Regions from separate parts of the Schlesneria paludicola DSM 18645 genome, predicted to be linked through region 2. Evidence: riboswitches for the same ligand, from Rfam matches in the RefSeq annotation. Region 2 holds a riboswitch; the other holds the start of a gene.
The links. Region 2 has a riboswitch for cobalamin ahead of OSO_RS45235 (DUF1559 family PulG-like putative transporter). Riboswitches for the same ligand answer to the same signal wherever they lie in the genome.

Region 1 (11,115 bases), 1.2 Mb from region 2:
GGCCGTTGATGATACACGCCGCATCCCAGGCGGGCCGTGTTGTGCAGGTTGGACTGCAACAGCGAAGCGGCAGTCATTTTCGGTCGGCCGTCGACTTTCTGCGTAGCGGTCGATTGGGATCGGTCAGGCTGGCCAAGGCCTGGATTGTGCATCGACGTCGCACGATTGGAAGAAAATCGGAATGCGAAACGCCGTTGCAAGTTGATTATTCCCAGTGGCTCGGCTCAGCACCGGCCCGGGATTTCAATCCAAACCGCTTTCACTTCAATTGGCGCTGGTTCTGGGATTACGGCGGAGGCGAACTCGCACATTGGGGCGTCCACATGTTGGATGTCGCCCGCTGGGGGCTGGGCGTAGAATCACCGACACGGATTTCCGCAGTCGGCGGTCAGTATGCGTTCGATGATGACCAAGAGACTCCCGATACGCTATCGGTCCAATATGCCTTCGAGAAAAAGACAATTCTTTGGGAGCACCGGCTGTGGTCGTCCCATGGGATCGAAGGGCGAAGTTCCGGCGTTTCATTTCACGGTGAACTGGGAACGCTGGTTGTCGATCGAGGTGGTTGGAAAGTCTATGACCACAGTGAAAATATCACTGCGGATGCGTCCGACTTGCTGACCACGCATTTGCGGCAGTTCATTGATTGCATCAAGAGCCGACAGACTCCTGCGGCCAGTTTGCAAGTGGGTCAACTGGCAAGCACTATGTGCCATCTGGGGAATATTTCTTATCGAGTCGGCCGAGAAATCACGTTCGACTCCGCCCGGCAAGATTGCGGCAGCGATCAAGCTGCCAATCAACTGCTCCGCGGAACGCTTCAGGCGGGCGTCGTCTAGGCAATGCACACCCGGGATGCTCCCCTGCTCCCCTGCTCTCGTCCGGCGCCGGCTGGTCCCGTAATCCCTGGGAAGATTCGTTGCAAATCGACCAATGGACGTTACCATGTGCGATCGACACGGGTGTCCGTAGACGAGTGTTCTACGGAAGAATAGGGAAGACGGTGTGAATCCGTCGCGGTCCCGCCGCTGTATCCGGGGACAAACGCCGCATAGGCCACTGAGCAGCAATGCTTGGGAAGGCGCGGTTAGTAGTGTGATCCGGGAGCCAGAAGACCTGCCCAGTTGTCAGATTCGTGTATCAACGACTTCGCGCTGAACGAACCGTTGTCTCTTGCTCTGCCTGGGCAGGCATTGACGTACCCTGAGTTTTCACTGCACGGAATGCGTGTGATGAAGACATCATTGGGTATGTCGGACGACCGTTTGTTCGTTGTCGAATCGTGATACCGTTCGATGCCACAACGGAGAATTGTCATGCCAGCTCTTTTGCGTCCTCAGGTCCGACCACGCCGACAGGGATTTACCCTGATTGAACTTCTGGTCGTGATTGCCATTATCGCGGTTCTCATTGCGCTACTGCTGCCCGCTGTCCAACAGGCGCGCGAGGCGGCGCGCCGAACCCAGTGCAAAAATAACCTGAAGCAACTGGCTCTGGCACTGCACAACTACGCCGAAACCTACGCGGGAAGCCTGCCCTGCTATCGGATTGATGATGGCAAATTCATTGCCAATGCCTCTGCATACCCATCGGTTGGACAGGTTCGCTTCTGGTTCGGAAATGTGAACTATGATGAACCGGTCACGGCCAAACAACTTGATTTCAGCAAGGGGCAATTGGCTCCGTATATGGAAACGAACTACTCCGCCTATCAGTGTCCCAATTTTGGCCCCCCCCAGGTTGATCTCGTCCGGTTTGGCCAGATGGCCTGCGGATACGGCTTCAACGGGCGGTACTTGGGTTATGGAATCAAGTACGACTTCTCGAACTATCCCGCGTTCAGCGTGAAGGCCGATTTCAAGCAACTGCGCGACGTGATGCAAATGACTCAGACGGTTGTGTTTGGTGATTCGGCCCAAGTGGATTTCTCGCTGACATTTCAAGAAAACTGGCTTCTCGAACCGCCAAGTCAAAACTTTGCCACGACTCATTTTCGTCACACCGACACGGCCAATGTTGCTTTCATGGACGGCCATGTGGAATCACGCAGCCGACACTTTGGGATTCAGGTGCCCGGATCGAATTACATGGCGCAGCCGCAAGCCACCAAGATGGATGCCAAACGACTGGGGTTTGTGAGTGACGGGAACTTGAATGATCCGCTGAAACAGGACGAACTGTACGATCTTCAGTAGTGCATCGTGGTTTCATGTCAATCCAATCGCCTTTGCGATCAACCGTCGATGGAACAGTTAACATGGTTTATGTCCGCTCCATTCTGGTGCTGGCCATTCTCATTGCCGTCATGCGAATTGCCACTCCGTTGCTCTTCAGTGGGGCGCAACCGGTTCGCGAAGACCAGCTTCAAGAAATTGTGTACGTTGATACGAAATCGGGTGAATCCTTTTTGCTTCGGGCCCGAAACTCGCCCGAAGCGCACCCAGGTACCGGCGAACCAACCCTTGTTCCCGGGATGTATTGCGAGAAGTGTCAAGCGTGGAAACCTGTTGGTTCGATGGAACAACTGCAGACGGGCAATGGGACGCGAAACTGCCCGGTGCATAAAACGCCGCTCGTTCGCGAAGGGCCACTGCCCGAGCGGTTTTAGGTACGGATTTCGCTTGCGAAGCGAACGCGAATTCGCCTAAAGTCCTGGCTTCATTTGTCAAACGAAGAAAACATTGAAAAAACTCGTGAACATGGTCGGTGCTACCATCGATTCAAAGGGAACTGAAATGCCATCGAAAGTGAAATTTGTGATTGGCATGTTGGCCTTCACAGTCGTCTTACGTCTGTTGCCGTACTTTCTGACCACATACAACGTGACGCTTAACCCCACGGTGATCTACTATCCTTGGCACTTCATGCCCATGATGGCGATCTGTCTGTATTCGGGGGCATACCTGGCAGACCGTCGCTGGGCCGTTGGCCTGCCGCTGATCGGATTGTTCGTCAGCGACCTGAGTATCTGGGCGATGACAGGGAATTTCTCCTGGGCGTTCCAAGGCGATCGCTGGTCCGCCTATGTCTGTTACTTGCTGGCAGCCATGATGGGAGCCGGCCTCAATCGCCGCAGTTGGCCCGCACGCGGTGTCGACGCATTCACACGTGGTGTTCTGGCCGAGGTCCTGTTTTTCGTCGTGACCAACTTCGTTTACTTCTGCATTCAATCCGACCTTCCACACTCGCTGGCTGGACTTTACACCTGCTACCTGAATGCGATCCCGTTTGCTGGGCAGGCATTCTTGAGCACCGCGTTTTACAGCGTCTTGGTGTTCAGTCCACTCGTCGTGCGCACGAAAGAGATGGCTCTGGCTGGCAAGCCCGAATTGCAATCGTCGATGGCACGCTAAAGCGTGATTCTCAGGCGAGAACCGAGATGATGTCATGATGAGGCTGTTCGCGAGAACAGCCTCATGCTTTTGATTCACACACCGAATGCGATTCGGCTTTCTCGGAATGGAAATTGACTGCGGGCGAACTGCGGGACACGCAGGTCAGCCGTCCGCTCCGTCGCCCCCCCTTGTACGCATCGCACAAGCGGCGTCGTCATCCCGTTCTGGCGAGAAGACGAGCATCGTCCACAGGCTCATTGGCCTACTTGCCGCGAGTTCACCACCACGTCATTCAGGTTTGAAGTTCGGAGAGGACTATCCGCCCACCTTCTTGCGAGCCATTTCCAATCGCATCTTGACGTCGTCCATTTGAGGGAAGTTTGGGAACTCCTGCATCAACCGTTCGTACGTCTCAATCGCCTGCTTCCATTCGCCCTGGTTTTCATCACAGCGGCCTGACATTAATAGTCCGAACGCTTGCCAATCCGGAAACTTATACAGGCTATAGACCTTGTAATACGCAACGAACGCGGAGCTCCATTTCTCTTGCAGGAAGTACGTTTCGCCAATCATGAACTGGGCTTTGGCCGCAGTTTCTGTTCGGTTTGCCGCAGGATTCGCCAGCACCCGCTCAAATGCCGCGCGGGCGTCCTCAAATTTCGCCTGCTGTTTGTAGCTTCGCCCCAGGACCTCTTCGGCCTGATAGAGGAATGGTGACTTCGGTGCTCGCAACTTCAGTTCTTCAACTACGGTGCGGACTTCATCTTCGTGTTGTTCGCGGAAATGAATCTCGGCGAGCAAGACCCACACGCGATCAAACCATTCGGTCTGGGCGACCTCGGTATTTCCTGCTTCTTTTCGCAGGCTATTCAGAATCTCTCTTGCGGCAGTCAGTTCATCGGGCGTGGGCTTGGCCGCCGTCAAGTACGACTCGGCCTGACCGTATGCGACGTAGTAACGATGAATGCTGTTGGGGAATTGCTCCTGCAACTGCTGACCGATCGCTTTGACATCGGCCCAGCGCTGCTGGAATACGGCCAGTACCACAAGCTGGTACAACGACCATTCTTTGACTTCGTCGGTGCTCTGCGGGCTCGTCGCGAGCTCTTTGAACGCTTTCTCGGCCTCTTCAAATCGATTCGCATCGAAGTCGCTCTCGGCCAGATGCAGTTTTGCATTGTTCGCAAACACGCTTTCGGGGGCGTCTTTGATCAGGCGGCGCCAGATCACTTCGGACCGCTCAAACCGTTGATTCTCGTGGTTCAAGATCGCCCACTCGTAGAGACGCTTGTCGAGCTCTTTCGCTTCAGGAAAACGCGTCAGTAACGCTTCGTACGCAGCGTCCGCCTCGTCGATTTTATTCTCTTTCGTTAGAATTCGGGCGACCCACCAACCCGCCTTGTAGGCGTACTCCAGTGGCGGCTCAAGCTCTGCTCCGCGAGCAGCTGGTTGAGCTTCTGGAAGTGATTGAAAGATCTGTTGGAAGTAGCCCATCGCCTTTTCGGGCTGCTTGGCTTTCAGCCAGGACTCTGCACGATAGTACGCGCACTCGGCAATCAAACTGAGATTCGGGAATTCGTCGACGATCTTTCCGAAAGACGTGGCGGCGTCTTCAAATTGCTGCTGCGAATACTGAGCGAGTGCCACGCCGCGTAGTGCGTAGGCTTTCTTTTCTGGCTCGGCGACAAGGTCGGCAAGCGTTGCATAGTATCTGGCTGCTGCAGACCATTCCTGCCGTGCTTCCGCCGCTTCGGCGAGTTCTTGAAGCGTGAGGCTTGTCAGTGCATGTTTCGGGTGCTCTTTGGTCAATCGTTCGAGTGCCGCGACAGCAATTGTCGTGTTGTTCAGGCCATCAGCGGCCAGGGCTTGCAGTGAAAGGGCTCGTGCCCGTTGTCGCCCACTGGGGACAAGGTCAAGGTACGACTGAGTCGAGACCACCGCCGGTTCATAGTCTTTCAATTGATACTGACAATCGGCTTGCAGCACGATGGCGTCGACGAAGTCGCTTTTGGCTCCGTCTGCCACCACTTGCTGAACCAGCGGCGCAATCAGCTCAATGGCCTGAGCTGGCTTTTCCTGCAGTTGACGAGTCAACGCGAGATAGTACCGCGCCTGTCGTTGCGTTCGTGGAATCGTGCTTTCATTCAAGACATGGTCGAAGTGCTGTGCCGCGGATTCATAGAATGCGACGACATCACCATTCGGCTTCTTGTCCCGCTTCGCCGCCCCCGCCCGTACCAGATCGAGTCGACCGCTCAACATTTCGACTTGCAGGCGAAGGCCGCTCTGGGGGAATTCCTGTCCAAAACGAGCTAGCAGTTTTTCGGCCTCGGGCAGATCGCCGGCGTCGATCGATAGCTCGATCAGTGCGTGCAGGCTGTCATCGGCTAAGTCTCCGGTGGGGAACTTGGCCAGAACTTGCTCAAAGTACTGACGCGCTTCGACAGGATGCTGCTGATAGCGTTCACAGAGCGCCTGCTCAAACGTGATCGCTTCGAAGAGGGGCAGGTCTTTCGCACCCGCAGCCGCCGTTTGGAGGACTTCGGATGCCTTCGAGTAGTCTCCAAGTGACTTCAGGCTGCGGCCCAACCAGTAACTCGCCGTGGTCACTTGTGACTTCTCTTTGGAAACTCGCTCGAACTGGCGGGCAGCCTCGGCAAATTTGCCTGACTGATAGTAGGCATATCCCAGATTAAGCTGGGCCTGTGGAAGTTGTGGGCTTTGAGGGAAGTCGTTTGCAAACTCCGAATACGAAGCAATTGCCTCGGGGTATTGTTTTCTCTCAAAGTAGATCGCCCCCAAATGCAACTGCGCATCGGCAGCGCGTGCGCCATCCTTCTTTTTCGCAAGATCCAGATACTGCCCGATGGCATCGTCGAATCGTTTCAACAGCTCGAGAGATCGGGCGCGGCCAAACTTGGCGTCGTCAATCAGTCGTCCCCGAGGGAACTTCTCAATCGAGCGATCAAAGACCGGTAACGCGGCAGCGGGATCCTTCTGTCTCAGGATCGTGTCACCCAAATACGGTAAGGCATACTCACACATCGCGTCGCCCGGGAAGGTCTCGACAAACTCCTCAAGTTCCACCCGGGCGTTGGTCCAGTCATCCATCAGATAGCTACATTCGCCGATGCGATACCGCGCCTGACCCAGATTGGGGTTCTGCCGATTTTCGTCCGCGAAACGTCGAAGTTCATCGCGAGCCGCCTTGTAGTCCTCGAGCTTGCCGAGTGTCAGTCCAAGATACAGGCGAGCCAGGGGTGCCTTTTCGTGCTTGGCGTGATTGACCAGGAATTGTCGGAACTGTTCGGTAGCCGGTTTCCACCGGCTCTGATTGAACAGGCTGACCGCGACGTTGTAGTCGTCCAGGCCCTCATCCGCGCGGGCGATACACGAGAGCGACATCCAGCTCATGGCGACGAGCAAGATGAGTGTTCGCACTGTGACACTTCGCCCGATCAAAACACCCGCAGCTCGTGATTGGTCAAGGTCGATTGTGACGCGATTGCGTGTGGTCGCAATCGAACCGTTTTTCGCGAGACTTGCCAGGCTTTCGGCACACGAAACGTCGCTCATTATTTCAGACCTCTCACGTCGCCTGCACTCGAACAGAAGGACTTCTTCACGCGTTCGAGGCCACTCCAAACACGCTCGAAGCGATAATACCTCTGGTGTCTCACAGCGGCAAATCGATTGGGCCTTTAAGATGCCAATCGGAACAGGTTCGCCGCTTGCGACCCGTCGACCCGCCGCCCCGAAACCCCTCCACGTCGGGCGAATGATGTAACCCAAACGATCGTAGCAAATTTCGAGTGTGGCAGCGGATAAATGACCGCCATCATGCTCGCATCTGATCGAATCAGAGATTACCATTCTGAGTTCGTGCGGAATTCCCGCGTTAATTCACATCGTCTTGGTTGGTTGAAAGCGCCCATGCAAGCACCCTCTGACGACATTCGCATCGCCACGGACGTCTTTCCGCCTCACCCCGGTTCCAAAGAAATGCCACGCTGGGACGGCGGCGAGCTTCCCGAAGCACCGGCGTTTTCATGGTGGAATCTGACCGCCATGCTTGGACCGGGGCTGGTCATGGCGTCTGCCGCAATCGGCGGCGGCGAGTGGTTAACAGGGCCTGTCGTCACATCACGCTATGGCGGCGGACTACTTTGGCTCGCTGCAATCAGTATCTTTGTTCAGGTGATCTATAACGTCGAGATCAGCCGGTATACGCTGTACACGGGCGAACCCATTTTCACCGGAAAGTTTCGCACCCTGCCCGGTCCCAAATTCTGGCTGTTCATCTATCTGGTCCTCGACTGCGGTTCATTCCTACCCTATCTCGCTTCCAGTACTGCTGTGCCCCTCTCGGCGATCTGGCTTGGCGAACTTCCCAACGACCTAAATCCCTCCCACGTCCAACTGAAGCAGTTCCTGGGATGTGCCACCTTTTTGATCGTCATGCTGCCGTTGATGTTTGGCGGCAAAGTCTACGATTCGATCAAGCGGATCATGACGTTCAAGCTGTTCTTCGTTGGTGGCTTTCTGGTCTTTCTGGCCCTGTTCTATTCACGGTCGGACACCTGGACGGAGATCTTCAGCGGCTTTTTCAAAGTGGGGAACGTTCCCGTGGTCGCTTTGAAAGATCTCAACGGCGACGGAGTCCTCGATCAGGCAGATTCGATTCGCGACAACAATATCGACAATATTTTTGTCAGTATGGCTCAGGGCCGCGGATGGCCGAAAATCGATCTGACCTGGATCAGTTTCCTGACTGCCATGATCGCCATCTCGGGGAACGGAGGCCTGACGAATACCCCCATTAGCACCTACACGCGTGAGCAGGGGTGGGGGATGGGGAAACATGTCGGCGGCATTCCGAGTTTTGTCGGTGGTCAAGCCATTGAACTGTCGCACGTCGGAATGGTCTTTCCCATCAGTGCCGAGTCCTTGAAGCGGTGGAAGGGATGGGTCAAGCATGTCTCGCGCGAGCAGTTCTGGATCTGGATGCCTGCCTGTTTCATTGGCTTGGCGCTGCCCAGCATGTTGTCGGTTCAGTTTCTCCCCAAAGACAAACCGCTGAAAGAAAGCGAAAAATATCTGGCGGCAGCGATGACGGCGAACGGTGTCGCAGAAACCGTCACGGGAAAAGTCGAAACGGGACTGCCAGAAACCGCGGATGAAAAAGATGTCATGCTGGGCGTGAAAGCGTCACAACGTCCCTGGCCGAACTACATCTTCTGGTTCACCACGCTGTTTTGCGGGGTTCTGGTCTTGGGCACAAGCATGGCTTCGACCGCGGATGGCGTGCTCAGGCGTTGGATCGATGTCTTCTGGACGGGGTTACCGAGCCTTCGGAATTTGGAAACCAAACATATCAGCAAAGTCTATTTCTCGGTCTTGCTCGTCTATGCCACGGTCGGGTTGATGATGCTGATCTTCGTCGACTCGACGCAACTGCTGGTTTGGTCCACAATCATTTACAACTATGCCCTCGGCTTCAGTTGTGTCCATGTGATCTTCATCAATCAACTCTTGCTGCCGCGTGAACTGCATCCCCCGAAATCGCGAATCGCCGTACTTGCATTCGGAGGTGTGTTCTTCACATTCATGGCCGTGATCTCGATGTTGGCCACGTTTCAGTCAAAGGGCTACATCGACTGGTTCCGGACTTGAAATGGATCACACGGGGATCCGCCCCGACCGCAGAACGGTGCTCGTTCTTTTGCAACTCGACGCTTCGCTACGACTCAACGATTTGAAATGGTTTTCATGAACGAGCTGATGGATTCATTGAATTCGATTTTTGTGTTCGCAGATCTCGCCGCCGAACCCGAAGGCATCAAATGGTGGATCGACTTTATCCTTCATCTTGACGACAAGCTGAAGGAATTGGTCAAAGACTACGGCGTCTGGACCCACTGGATTCTGTTCGCCGTCATCTTTTGTGAAACAGGATTGGTGGTGACACCGTTCCTTCCCGGCGATTCGTTGCTCTTCGCTGCCGGTGCGTTCGCAGCGGACCGTTCGTTGCATATGGAATGGCTGATCCCCATGCTGATCGTCGCGGCGATTCTAGGAGACACCATCAACTACGCATTGGGGTATTGGATTGGTGCCCGGGCCCTGAATGGCAAAATTCCGTTCGTCAATAAGGCCAGCATTGATAAGACCCACTCGTTCTTTGAAAAGTACGGCGTCAAAACAATTGTGATCGCCCGGTTCGTTCCGATCGTCAGAACACTTGCGCCATTCGTCGCCGGTGTCGGTGCGATGAACTATCGGCAATTCATCGTTTACAACATCGCGGGCGGCGTCTTGTGGGTCGTCTCTTTGCTTTTCGCGGGCTACTGGTTCGGTGGCTTTGAAATCGTCCAGAAGAACTTTGAACTGGTCGTGCTGGGCATCATTGGTCTGTCGATACTTCCCATGGTCTGGGAATGGTGGGCACATCGATCGCATCATGCGAAGAAGTCGACTCCTTCCGATGGCCCTTCGAATGCCTGATGGACCTCGGCAGGCACGCCGCTTGCTGAAGGCTGACTGATGCTCCTGTTTCCAACTGTCAATTCATGTCATTACTCTTGAACCCATGAGGTGCCAATGACCGGTGATCCGAAACGCGAACAGTGGGCGTCACGCATCGGTCTCGTTCTGGCGATGGCAGGCAACGCAGTTGGGCTTGGAAACTTCCTACGGTTTCCCGCACAGGCCGTGAAGAACGGTGGCGGTGCATTCCTGATTCCGTATATGGTGGTCTTCCTGCTACTGGGCCTGCCTCTGATGTGGATCGAATGGACGATGGGCCGCTATGGCGGACAATTCGGACACCATTCGACTCCCGGAATCTTCGATTCGATGGGGCGTCGCCGGTTCTGGAAATACTTTGGCGTGTTTGGCCTCTGGTCGAACTTGATCATTGCTTCGTACTATCTCTACATCGAATCGTGGTGCATGGCCTACGCCGGTTTCTCGCTGATGAATGGCTTCAAGAAAACGCCACCTGCGGAATTCTTTGCAAGCCTGACAGGAGAGGCCAACGACTCGGTTTTTGCAATCAGCGGCTTTGGAATGATTGTCTTTTTTGCCTGTATTGCCCTCAATATAGGCATCCTTTCTCGAGGCCTTTCGAAAGGAATCGAGATTGTTTCCAAAATTGGAATGCCCCTGCTCATCCTGTTCGCCGCCATCCTGGCGGTACGCGGTTTGATGATTTCGCCTTCAACAGATCCAAGTGCGGTCGCCAGTCCCTTTGAAGGACTCAACTTTGTCTGGGAACCCAAGTTCACACTCGAGAACGCTCAGGGGGAAAAGACTTTCGCACTTCTGAATCCCTCCGTGTGGCTGGCTGCCGCGGGGCAGATCTTCTTCACGCTTTCCATCGGTATGGGGTCGATGCATTGTTACGCGTCTTATCTGCGCAAAGACGATGACGTGACTCTGAATGGGGCCTCCGGCGCTTGGACAAACGAGCTTTGCGAAGTCGTGCTAGGGGGATCGATTCTCATCCCGATCGCAGTCGCCTATCTGGGGCTGGCCGCTGTCCAGCAAACGGTCTCGGGCGGATCGGGATTTGGTCTTGGTTTTATGGTGTTCCCGACGCTGTTCAATCATTGGGGCAGTCTGGCACCGGCCGCAGGGTTCCTGTGGTTTGGATTGCTGTTCTTTGCCGCGATTACCAGTTCACTGGCGATGGGCCAGCCAGTCATGGCCTTCTTGCAGTCCGAATTTCAATTCACGCGTGAAAAAAGTGCCCTCGCTCTCGCGGCGATGCTGCTGCCTC
Region 2 (11,115 bases):
CACACGCCATAGAACTTGGCGGCGTTGTCATGAAACAACTTCTTCTGGAACACAAGTGACCGATCTTTCACGATCAGTTTCAGTGCGTTGACCCATTGAGCGAACGAAGCACGCAGGGTACAGACCGGCCAGTCCCCCGCGAACATCACTCGATCTTCACCGAACGCATCCAACGTGTCGTTGATGTTCGGCGCAAGATCTTCGGCCTTCCAGTCCTTGTTTGCCGTCACGACGATTCCAGACACCTTGCAAACGACATTCGGGCGGGCTGCCAATTCTTTCATACCCAGCTTCCACTTCGACCGAAGTGCATCATCTGTTGAGGTGACGCTCATGTTGCCGCAATGATCCAGGACGAATCGGGTCTTCGGACACTGATCCACAAGTTTCACCGCATCAACCACTTCCCCGGGCCGCACACACAGGTCGAAACTCTTGCCGAGTTCACCCAGTGTCTGGATGCTTTCAACAAACTTGGGTTGCAGGCAGTAACCGGGCGGCGTCGAATCACCATGCAGCACCTGACGAATGCCTCGAATGTACTTATCATTCGCAAATTTGCGAATATAGGCATCAAACCCGGGCGTTCCCGGTCGTCCGGAAATGACCGCGGCACGCATCGGATTGTCGCCGCGCTCGCAAAGCTCCGTGACATAGGCCGCTTCAGCGACCTGCTGTTCCGGTATGACGTCGACTTCCATGTAGATGGTTTTGACGACGTTCAATCCTTTTGTCGCTTCCAGGTAGTCCGACATGACAAAGCTGCGTTGCAACGGCTTCGTCTCTGGACCTTTGTGCCACGGCAGCGTGAACTTCGTCAGATCCCACAGGTGCTGATGCGTATCAATGATGGGGAGTTGATCTGGCATAGGTTGATCCTGAGCAGTGACAGCCGATACGAGTCCCGAGGCCAAGGTCGCGGCCGTCGCTTGTGTGGCTACCGTTGTCAGAAAATTTCGACGCGAAACGAATTCGTTCATGAAGCGATTCCTGAAGTGTGGTAAACCCGCTTGAAGTCTCGTTCGATCAGTAAAAGAAACAGACGAGATCCGACTTTTCCCGCAGGCAGGTTTCGAGCCACTCCCGGACCTGCTCGGCGGCACTTCGAATCTCTTCCACCTCGGAATGCGTGATCGCCGCCAGTCGCTCGTCGGTCAACGCCTCGAGCGCCGCGGGGATTTCGGCCCGATTGACATAGCCGATATAAGGAAAATCGTCGATGTCTGGAATGTCGACGGGCGAACCGCGATAGATCAGGTGTCCGAAGATCGAGAAGGTTTCAATCGGTACCCCGACTTCCAGCAGTGCGTCATTCACCGTCTCTGCCCAAGTCATCGGCACGCTCGCCCAGCAATCATTGGGCAAGAAATTGCCATAGAAGGAACAAAGCATTTCCAAAGCGTAGCCGTACTTGGCTCCTTCATAGTCCCAACGTTCTTCGTCCATAATCAGGTGGCGCAGCGCCGCATCCAGCGCCAGCTCAGGATCGAATTCGTCGTCCTCGTTCGCTTCTTCGACTTCTTCGCGATCTTCCAGAAGTTCATCTTCGAACTCTTCACGAAGCTCAAGCAATAACGATTTGCTTCGTGAGCCAACAACCTTCTGAATCTGGGGCAAGCTCACCGCAAATGGCGTCACGCCGTGACTCATGTCGAACCTTTCACAGCAATGGAAGATCGACCGGCAACCCGCTGGCGGCACTACGTGCCACCGCTTCGGTGAACTCCATATATTGCACACCGCTCGGGAACGTGGTCCTGGTCACAGGCTCTTCCCCACGAATGGCACCGATAAATTCTGCTTCGACGCGCCAGCCGCCAATCTTATTCGCGGGGGCAACCAGCTCACGCAACTGCGCATCACCCACGCGTCCGATCAGGATTCGTTCCTGTGCACCAAACAACACCTTCACGGTGCCTGAACTGCCGTAGAGATGAATCTGCTTGCCGGGACCATGCAGATCGATTCCACTGAAGTGATAGACCCCTCGCGCTCCCCCCGGCAACTGAGTCAGCACCTGAACGCTGTCGGGGACGGTCACCTGGCGATTTCCGGGTCCATTCGGATTGGGCCGCACGGGCTCGAACGTTTGTGTTTGGGCAAACACGCGTATCGGTGCGGGAACCCATCGCAAAAGCGTCTCGTGCATGATTCCCAGGCTCAGCACATTGAAGCCGCTGATTTCCGCATCTTGACGCCAATGCAGAAAACGCGAGTAATCATGGAACTGGTCATCGGCACCGATGACGACCAGTTCGCGCAGCTCGCCAATGAAGCGATCGCGCATCAGTTGCAGCATCTCGGCATCGCATGGCAGACCAAACGGGCTGGGAACGACCATCGCAATCCGGTCTGGATGAGCGTCGGCAACAGCCTGCATCTGACGAGCTTCAGCCACATTGCGGGCCATGCGCGCTTCGCACAGCACATGCTTACCTGCTTCCAGGGCAGCACAGGTGATCGCGCAGTGCATGTTCGGCCAGGTGCCGATCACCACCGCGTCGATACCTGGATCGGTGACCAATGCCTGCCATGTGGCGAATTGTTTGGGAATTCCGAGTTCCGTTGCAGCGCGTGCGGTGGACTCAGGAGTCCGATTGACGACTCCCGCCACGCTCACACCAGGAACGGCTCGCAAACCGGGAATATGATGACGTCGCGTGTTGTCACCCGCGCCAACCACGCCAACCCGAATGGAAGAAGAACTACTGGCCGCCATGCGCTCTATTGCCCCACATAATGCGAGTCTGAGTGAGAATGCCCCTTGCGAACAAAATCGAACGAGGGAAAGGCGATTATTCTAACGGCGAACCATTTCCTCCGCCATAAGCGGAGACTTGCGCACGCCGCAAGATCTGAGACACACCTACCGATCGACTTCGATCTTCTGAGTACCCAGGAACTGACGGATATGCCATCCTAAGCGTCCAAATGATTCATAATCACGCGAATTCAATGAATTCCGCTCACTAATCGAACGGTTACCAGAGTCGCATCGGAAACGAGGTCGGGGATCGCTCGCGTCGAGACAGTCAACACCGCCAGCCCGGCACAGGCACGAATGGCAAGTTGCGATGAGTTCGCCGGCGATGAAACGCCGCGATTGGCAAAAGCCAACGTCAGATCCACTAGAATCATGGTCGCGATCACCGGCAATGCCACCCGAATCGCAAATTGCAGCGAGAACTGAACCACCCCCCCGAGCAGTTCGATCGCTGATAGCGACCCCCAACTGCATCCCGCCGGGATTGTTCGAAACGATTGAATCAGACACCCCAGAATCTGTTCACCGCCGCCGATCGGCTCAATCAAGAGAAAAGTCGCGATCCCCAGCAACTGAATCAGTGTTCCTCCAGCCGATTCTCCCGATGACCATTCTGGATTGTAGATCGCCCCCATTCCCAATCCGCTATGCCGATCCAGCAGTTCCCCCGCCAGCCGAAGTCCGGCCATGATCGTCAGGATGCCGATCCCAAACAGCGTGCCAAGTCCCACTTCGCTGGCGATCAAACAAAGCATCCCCGTCGCCGTCGCCAGACTTCCTTCCATGGAAGCCGAGAACGCCGTCAATTCGACCTCGGCAATGACAGTCCACGACGTCACCAATAACGGGGCGATCAACAGCGCGAGAATCACGACGATCCCCAGGCGCACCGTCCAGGGAATTGAGCTTGGCATCAGTTGCGGCGCCACAATGAATGCACCCGCCAGCCGACTCGCCACCAGCACAAACATCAACGCCTGCTCTGCACCGCCAAGAGCCGCATACTGCAAGAGCAACCGCCCCCAGGGATCAGCGAGCAGTTGGGTGATCAGTTCGTTCATCGCATTCGACAGCCGAAAGAGGGATCAAAAGAGATCCGGTGACTCGTGTTGCAAAACAAGGTTCGTTGCAAACGTCGAACGCAATCTCACGAATTGCAACTCGAACCGTTGGACGACCGGACGCTAGATCGAACCGGGAATCCCACGAATCAAGTCCGTCGCGTATTCCGTCAGCCGACTGATTCCCCACGGCAACAGAAACAGGATGACGAGTGACATGACGACGAATTTGGGAATGAATGCCAGCGTTTGATCGTGCATCTGAGTGGCGGCCTGCAACATTCCCACGATCAGGCTTGTCGACAAGGCCGCTAGCAATATGGGGCCACCGACAATCAACGCCAGCGTCAGGGCCGTTTGGCATAACTCCGCGGCAAGTTCGGCGGTCATCTTTTAAACCAATCTCGTTTGAAAACTCATCCTAAAACAGAAGCCAGAATCGGCGATCTGGGTATGGGAACACGCAATTCGTTCGGCTCGCTCTGCACTGTGAAATCCGCGGTCGATCACGCGACCCGCACACTTTCAAGCAACATTCCCACCGTCAGAAACCAACCATCGATCAGGACAAACAGCAACAATTTAAACGGCATCGAAATTGTGGAAGGGGGCATCATTGTCAGTCCCAGACTGGTCAAGATTGTGGCCACCACCAGATCAATCACCAGAAACGGCAGAAACAATTGAAAGCCGATCAGAAACCCCACCTTTAATTCGCTCAACAGATACGCCGGAGCCAGGACCGTAAACGGAACATCGTCGTAGCTTTCGGGCGGACTGGAATCGCGATTCGATCGCGATTCGCTGTCGACGGGGTCGGGTGATTGTTGATAGTCCAACAGCATCCAGACCGCATCGGCATTGCCAGCCATGTCAATCTGTTCGCTCATGAAACCTCGAACAGGTTTCAATGCACGATGAATCGCTGTCGTCTCATCGATCACGACCTCGCCCGGCGCGGGATTCGTATAAGGTCGGATTCCTTCCTGGTAGCTGCGTTGCCAGATGGGCGACATCACGAGAAACGTCAGAAACAAGCAGATCGCCGACAGCACGTGACTCGGCAGCCCATGCTGCGTTCCCAAGGCTTGACGCAAGAGCCCCAGCACAACGATGAAACGCACAAAGCACGTCGTCATCATCAGGATCGAAGGAGCCAGACTGAAAACCGACATTAGCGCAACAAGCTTCAGAGACGCGCCCAATTGTTGGGGCGAGATCCCCGAGGTTGAATCACTGGACTCGCCAGTCTGCATTTCCAGCGATGCCGGCTGAATTTTAGGAACACGGCTCTCTGGAATCGCTTTCGGTTGCTCGCGTAGCCGCGTCGTGACACTGCCGGGACGAGCGGGCTGGGCATGAGACACCTGCGTCGATAGGAAGATCAGTCCCAGACCCAACAGGATCGTCAACACGCGCGGCGCGCTCGGAATCGATCGGGACGACATCGCGCGTGACACGGTTTTGGTGGCGACGCTTGCCAGCGTCTCCGATTTAGATTCCTGATCGCATGCACGGATCAGCCGCTCGACTTCGACCGGGTCGTCGATTTCACTGAGTGTCCTGACGCCATCGCCGCCGACGCCAAGCAGCAGGACGCGCGATCCTAGTCTGACCAGATGAACAGACGCACGCGGTTCGAGAGTTCGGCGGCCCAAGACTTCAAGGGCCTCGTCGGGCAGTTGTTGTGGGCCGCGAAATCCATTGCGTTTCATCCAGCGCCCCGCAACAAACAGGGCTCCGACGATCAGACTTAATGAAACGGCCGTGCTGATCAGACTGTTTGAGGCGGAGATCGATTTGCTTTTTCCTGATGTCTCTGACGGCCCGTTGACTCGCGCGGGAAGTGGCAGCGCGCGCGGCGTCTCACGCGATCGGAATCGGGAGTCGTCTTGCGCCGAAACGGACGCGATCCCGATCAATCCGACTGCGAGGGGAAACATCAGCATGAACAGTCGCCGCTTCCCTGGTGCGAACTGCTCACGTGGGAACTCAGTCATCACAATTCCATTCACTCCCGAACGTCCGGCAAAATCTGCCGAACATTCAGCGAGTGAAATACCTGCGATCGGCATTTACGACAAGATCAGGTTGCAAACCCATCGCCGGAGATCGCTTTCACGAGCATCAGAAGGTCGTCGAGGTCAAAAACCATCGCTGATCATCTCACTTCCCTTGTAAGAGAAAATTGCAGAGAAGGTCACATTGTTCATCGACTGCGACAGAAATCGCACAGAACCATCGCAGAACAGAAAATGTGCTCCCCCCGTGTGATAGCTGTGGAAGTCCTGGTGTCCGACGTCACATCCTAAAAGCCCGAGCGTCCCGTTTGCTGATGTCATTTGAGTCGCGGTCACCACGCACGAGCTCCATGTCGACGTGCGTGCAAAACTGAGATTCAGTCCCGCGCTCTGATCCATAACATTCTTATGGCTGGCCCACGTGCCGAAAATCGCGTTGGGCGCTTCGCCGACCAACGTCGTGTAGCCCGTGCCATCGACCATATCCCGCAACCCCAGCGTCAACGACAGGAACGACGCATTCGGTTGAAGCATCATGGTGCCGCGCGGGTTTCCTGAAAGATCACCGAGAGTCGAGTAGTTGTTCTGACAGTTCGTGGCTGGGTAACAGCGTACACCGCGTTCGCCCCAGTTGCCGGAGTAGTCTGAGCGAGCGTACTGCGGTTGCGAGTTGACGGCGTCGCCATTCGCCCTGAGAAGGGGAAGGTTTACCGACGGGCACAGAAACACGGACAGCATCGTTTGGGCTAGCTTCTGATTGTTGGGCTGTAAATACCACTGATTGAAGTCCCACTGCTGATACAGGTTTGACTGATCGAGATGCGGAAGGAGTGCGATGCCCCAACTGACGACGCGACACGCCTTGGCATTGGCGGTTTCATAAAGCGCCGATGACGCGAGACTTCCCCCGTAACCTCCCTTGGGGAAGCAGTTGAAGATTTCATGATACGAATGAAATGCAATCCCCATCTGCTTCAAATTGTTTTTGCACTGCGTCCGCCTTGCCGCTTCACGGGCCTGCTGCACAGCTGGCAACAGCATCGCCACCAGCACAGAAATGATGGCAATCACGACCAGCAGTTCCACCAGCGTAAAACCGTTGGACGTACCTGCAACATATCGCGGCCGTGTATCACGTTGAACGCCTCGACGATCTAAAGCTTCTCGAACCTCTGTCCTTTTTTCGTTGGCATGACTTTGGTGGAATTCAATCGAACACATCTCGCGCATCTCCTGTTCGTACCCTCCGGTACGAATTGACGACCATGCGGGACCTTCGAGAGAGAAGGGAAGATCGAGAGATTCGGGGGCAACGAGCAGAGATGTGTAGAGGCACGCGCGCGGACAAACGACTTGCCAGCGCTCCCCTGGGCACACATCTCATCAAAGTTGATGCGCATTCCTCGACCGACCTTTCCCTAGAAGGTCCGGCAATTGAGGATTCGGCGTGACGACACGTAGTCGCCCTGACAAAGAAAACCGAATCACTCAGCCGCTGGCAGGTCTTCGGACTCGCGGACATCCAGCACGTCCAATCGGACATCCTGCTTTCTACTGGCCATCGCTTCCCAACTCCGTGGAGTCAGTGCTTGATGATGGCGGTCGTTTCCGCTTACCGCTGCGGGGCAGTCCCGGACTCACACCGGGTTCCCTCTTCGTGCTCCAATCTCTTGGAAGCAACCAGCAACGCGGGGGATTAAAGCGAAGCTCTTGCGGAAAATCCACCCGCTTGGACAACACACCAATCAAATACGATGAAACGGGGCCTCGAACTATTCCCAATTCAAAGTCGACGCGCTTTGATACTCAGTCACGCGAGTTTCGAAGAAATTCTTCTCTTTCGAAAGATCAATCGTCTCGCTCATCCAGGGAAACGGATTCGACGATCCATACTGTGTGGGAAGGCCAATTCGTTCGAGACGACGATCGGCGATGAACTGGACATAATCTCGAAACAATTCGGCGTTCAATCCCAGAATGCCGCGCGGCAAAACATCGCGGGCGTATTCAATCTCCAGCTCGACGGCATGCTTGACGCGTTCGATCATTGCCTGCTGAAACTCGTCGGTCCAAAGCTCGGGATTCTCGCTACGGATGCCGTTGATCAGGTCGATCCCAAAGTTCAGATGAATTGTTTCATCGCGAAGGATGTACTGAAACTGCTCGCCGATGCCAGTCATTAAATTGCGACGATGAAACGACAAGACCATCACGAATCCAGTGTAGAAGAAGATCCCCTCCATGATCAGGAAGTAGCCGATCAGATTCTTGAGAAAGGTCTGCGCGCCCTCGAAGGTGTCCGTCGAAAAGCCCTCATCAAGAATCTCGGCGGTGAGTTCCATCTCCAGTGCGTCCTTGCGGGCGATCGCAGGAACCTCGTGGTACATATTGAAGACTTCCCCTTCGTTGAGCCCCAGGCTCTCGACGATATAGAGGAATGTATGCGAGTGAACGGCCTCTTCGAATGCCTGTCGCAGTAAATACTGCCGGCATTCGGCATTGGTCACATGCCGGAAGATGGCAAGGACCAGGTTGTTACCGACCAGACTTTCGGCGGTCGCGAAGAAGCCCAAATTTCGCAGAATCACTCGACGTTCATCGTCGCTTAGCTTACTCGACTTCCAGGTTTCAATATCCTTGTGCATGGGCACTTCTGTCGGCATCCATTGATTCGCACAGCCGTTGAGATAGTGTTCCCAGGCCCACTGGTACTTTAGTGGCATCAATTGATTGACATCGACCTGATGGCAATTGATCAGTCGCTTCTCTCGAGCACTCACTCGCCCCGAGACAACACGAGGTTCATTCGAATCAGTCGCTTCGGACATCACAGCAGTATTCATCTTGGCCAAATTCCTTGGAAGCAGACGCACCGGTTGCGTCGTATTTGAAATGATTGTCTTTAGAATGAGAGGTCATCAAACCCGAGACGTCGCGATCGCTACTGACAGGATTCACAGGTCGGATCATCGAGCCTGCACGCAGCCGAAACGGCCGAACTGGTTTCGTCGCTTCGTTCGATTTCGATATCGCTGGACGAACTGCGGTTCTTCATCCACTTGGGCTGAACACCAAACCGATTGACGTCCAATGTCGATTTTTCCACTTGGGTCGCCGCAAGACTGCGAAGGTAGTAGGTCGTCTTCAGACCTTTTTCCCAGGCCATGAAGTACATGTCCTGCATCTTGCGTCCGTTGGGCTCGGCCATATACAGATTCAGCGATTGCCCCTGATCGATCCACTTTTGACGCCGTGCCGCGCATTCAATCAGCCATTTTGGTTCGATCTCGAACGCGGTCAGGAACCGCCGACGCAGTTCCAGCGGAATTCGTCCGATGTTCTGCAACGTTCCATCAAAATACTTCAGCTCATCCAGCATCTGAGCGTCCCAAAGGCCAAGCTCCTTCAGTTCCGCCACAAGGATTTCATTCACCTGAGTGAACTCGCCTGATAGATTGCTTTTAGCGTAAAGGTGCTTGTAGGCAGGCTCTATGGATTGCGAGACACCGATGATGGTGGAAATCGTGGCGGTCGGCGCAATCGCCAGCACGTTGCTATTGCGCATGCCCGATTCCGCGACGGCCTTGCGAACGACGTTCCAATCGAGCGTACCTTCGCGCTGCACGGGAACCTGTTCGCCGCGTTCCGCTTCCAACAGGTCCAGAGTATCGATCGGTAATAACCCTCGTTGCCATTTCGATCCGGCATAGCTGCCGTACGCACCGCGTTCGGCAGCCAGTGTCGCCGATGCCAGAATCGCCGCATGTGAAATGGCCTCCATACTCTGATCGGCAAACTCCACCGCCTGCTCGCTCGCGAAACTGATTCGTAATTTGCAGAGTGCGTCTTGAAAGCCCATCAGGCCCAGCCCAATCGGGCGATGCCGTCGGTTCGAATTCGCCGCTTCGGGCGTCGGGTAGTAGTTGATGTCGATGACGTTATCGAGCATCCGAACCGCGACCTTGACCGTCGCGCGCAATCGTTCGAGATCCAGTTGGCCATCCACAACATGTGCGGCAAGGTTGATCGAGCCGAGATTGCAAACAGCCGTTTCATCCGCCGAGGTGTTGAGCAGAATTTCCGTGCAGAGGTTACTGCTGTGCACGACTCCGACATGATCCTGTGGCGAGCGAAGATTCGAAGGGTCTTTGAACGTAATCCAGGGATGCCCCGTTTCGAAGAGTCGTGTCAGCATCTTCCGCCACAGTTCGGCCGCAGAGACGCGCCGGAACAGCAGCATTTCTCCGGCATCGGCCAGTCGCTCGTACTCGACATAGCGCTCTTCGAAGGCCTTACCATACAGATCATGCAGGTCACTCACTTCGTCCGGGCTGAACAGCGTCCACGATCCATTCTGACGGACGCGTTTCATGAAAAGGTCTGGAATCCAGTTCGCGGTATGCATGTCGTGCGTACGCCGCCGGTCATCACCTGTATTCTTGCGAAGATCTAGAAACTCCTCGATATCCAGGTGCCACGTTTCCAGGTAACTACAAACAGCGCCCTTGCGTTTTCCTCCTTGATTGACCGCGACCGCCGCGTCGTTCACGACTTTCAAGAACGGAATGACCCCTTGGCTGCGACCGTTTGTTCCATGAATGTGCGCGTTCGTCGCGCGGATATTCGTCCAGTCGTTTCCCAGACCGCCGGCCCATTTCGAAAGCACGGCGTTGTCGGCAATGACCTTGAAGATATGCCCGAGATCGTCACTGACGGTACTGAGATAACACGAACTCAGTTGCGGATGCGGAGTCCCCGAATTGAACAAGGTCGGCGTCGCCGATGTGAACCGGAACGACGAAAGCATTTCATAGAATTCGATCGCTCGTTCTTCGCGCGACTCTTCTTGGAGTGCCACGCCCATCGCGACGCGCATCCAGAAATACTGCGGCGTCTCGATGCGGCGGCCACCGACATGCAACAGATACCGGTCGTAAATGGCTTGCAGCCCCAGGTAGTGGAACTGGGCATCTCGCTTGGGCTCCATCGCCTTGGCGAGCCGTTCCAGGTCGAAGCGACGCAGTTCGGGTGAGAGTCGTCCCGCGCGAATTCCGTCGATCACATAGTGCTCGAACTGGTCATGGTGAAGCTTGGGAAGTGATCGCGCGTCGGGTGTCGCACCCAGCACTTCTTTGTAGATCACATTCAGCATGAGCCGCGCGGCGACGACATCAAATGCCGGATCACGCTCGATCCGCGAACGCGCCGCCAGGATCTGTGTCCGATAAATCTCACCAATCGAAATTCCATCAAAGACAGACCGAAGGAC

Region 1: another riboswitch for cobalamin. It lies ahead of OSO_RS0121420 (DUF1559 family PulG-like putative transporter); the one in region 2 lies ahead of OSO_RS45235 (DUF1559 family PulG-like putative transporter).

What each region holds. Positions count from the first base shown of each region.
Region 1 is NZ_JH636435.1:943,121-954,235, reverse strand. It holds gene OSO_RS0121430 (Gfo/Idh/MocA family protein) at 1-839, shown strand, start outside; cobalamin riboswitch at 943-1,138, shown strand; gene OSO_RS0121420 (DUF1559 family PulG-like putative transporter) at 1,317-2,195, shown strand; gene OSO_RS0121415 (hypothetical protein) at 2,258-2,608, shown strand; gene OSO_RS0121410 (DUF6580 family putative transport protein) at 2,736-3,353, shown strand; gene OSO_RS0121405 (tetratricopeptide repeat protein) at 3,651-6,911, opposite strand; gene OSO_RS0121395 (Nramp family divalent metal transporter) at 7,269-9,008, shown strand; gene OSO_RS0121390 (DedA family protein) at 9,117-9,839, shown strand; gene OSO_RS0121385 (sodium-dependent transporter) at 9,936-11,115, shown strand, end outside.
Region 2 is NZ_JH636435.1:2,102,471-2,113,585, forward strand. It holds gene OSO_RS0126570 (amidohydrolase family protein) at 1-980, opposite strand, end outside; gene OSO_RS0126575 (DUF7691 family protein) at 1,027-1,650, opposite strand; gene OSO_RS0126580 (Gfo/Idh/MocA family protein) at 1,661-2,719, opposite strand; gene OSO_RS0126585 (flagellar biosynthetic protein FliR) at 2,953-3,825, opposite strand; gene OSO_RS0126590 (flagellar biosynthetic protein FliQ) at 3,949-4,215, opposite strand; gene OSO_RS50065 (flagellar biosynthetic protein FliO) at 4,332-5,825, opposite strand; gene OSO_RS45235 (DUF1559 family PulG-like putative transporter) at 5,970-7,067, opposite strand; cobalamin riboswitch at 7,327-7,546, opposite strand; gene OSO_RS0126605 (ribonucleotide-diphosphate reductase subunit beta) at 7,619-8,689, opposite strand; gene OSO_RS0126610 (ribonucleoside-diphosphate reductase subunit alpha) at 8,788-11,115, opposite strand, start outside.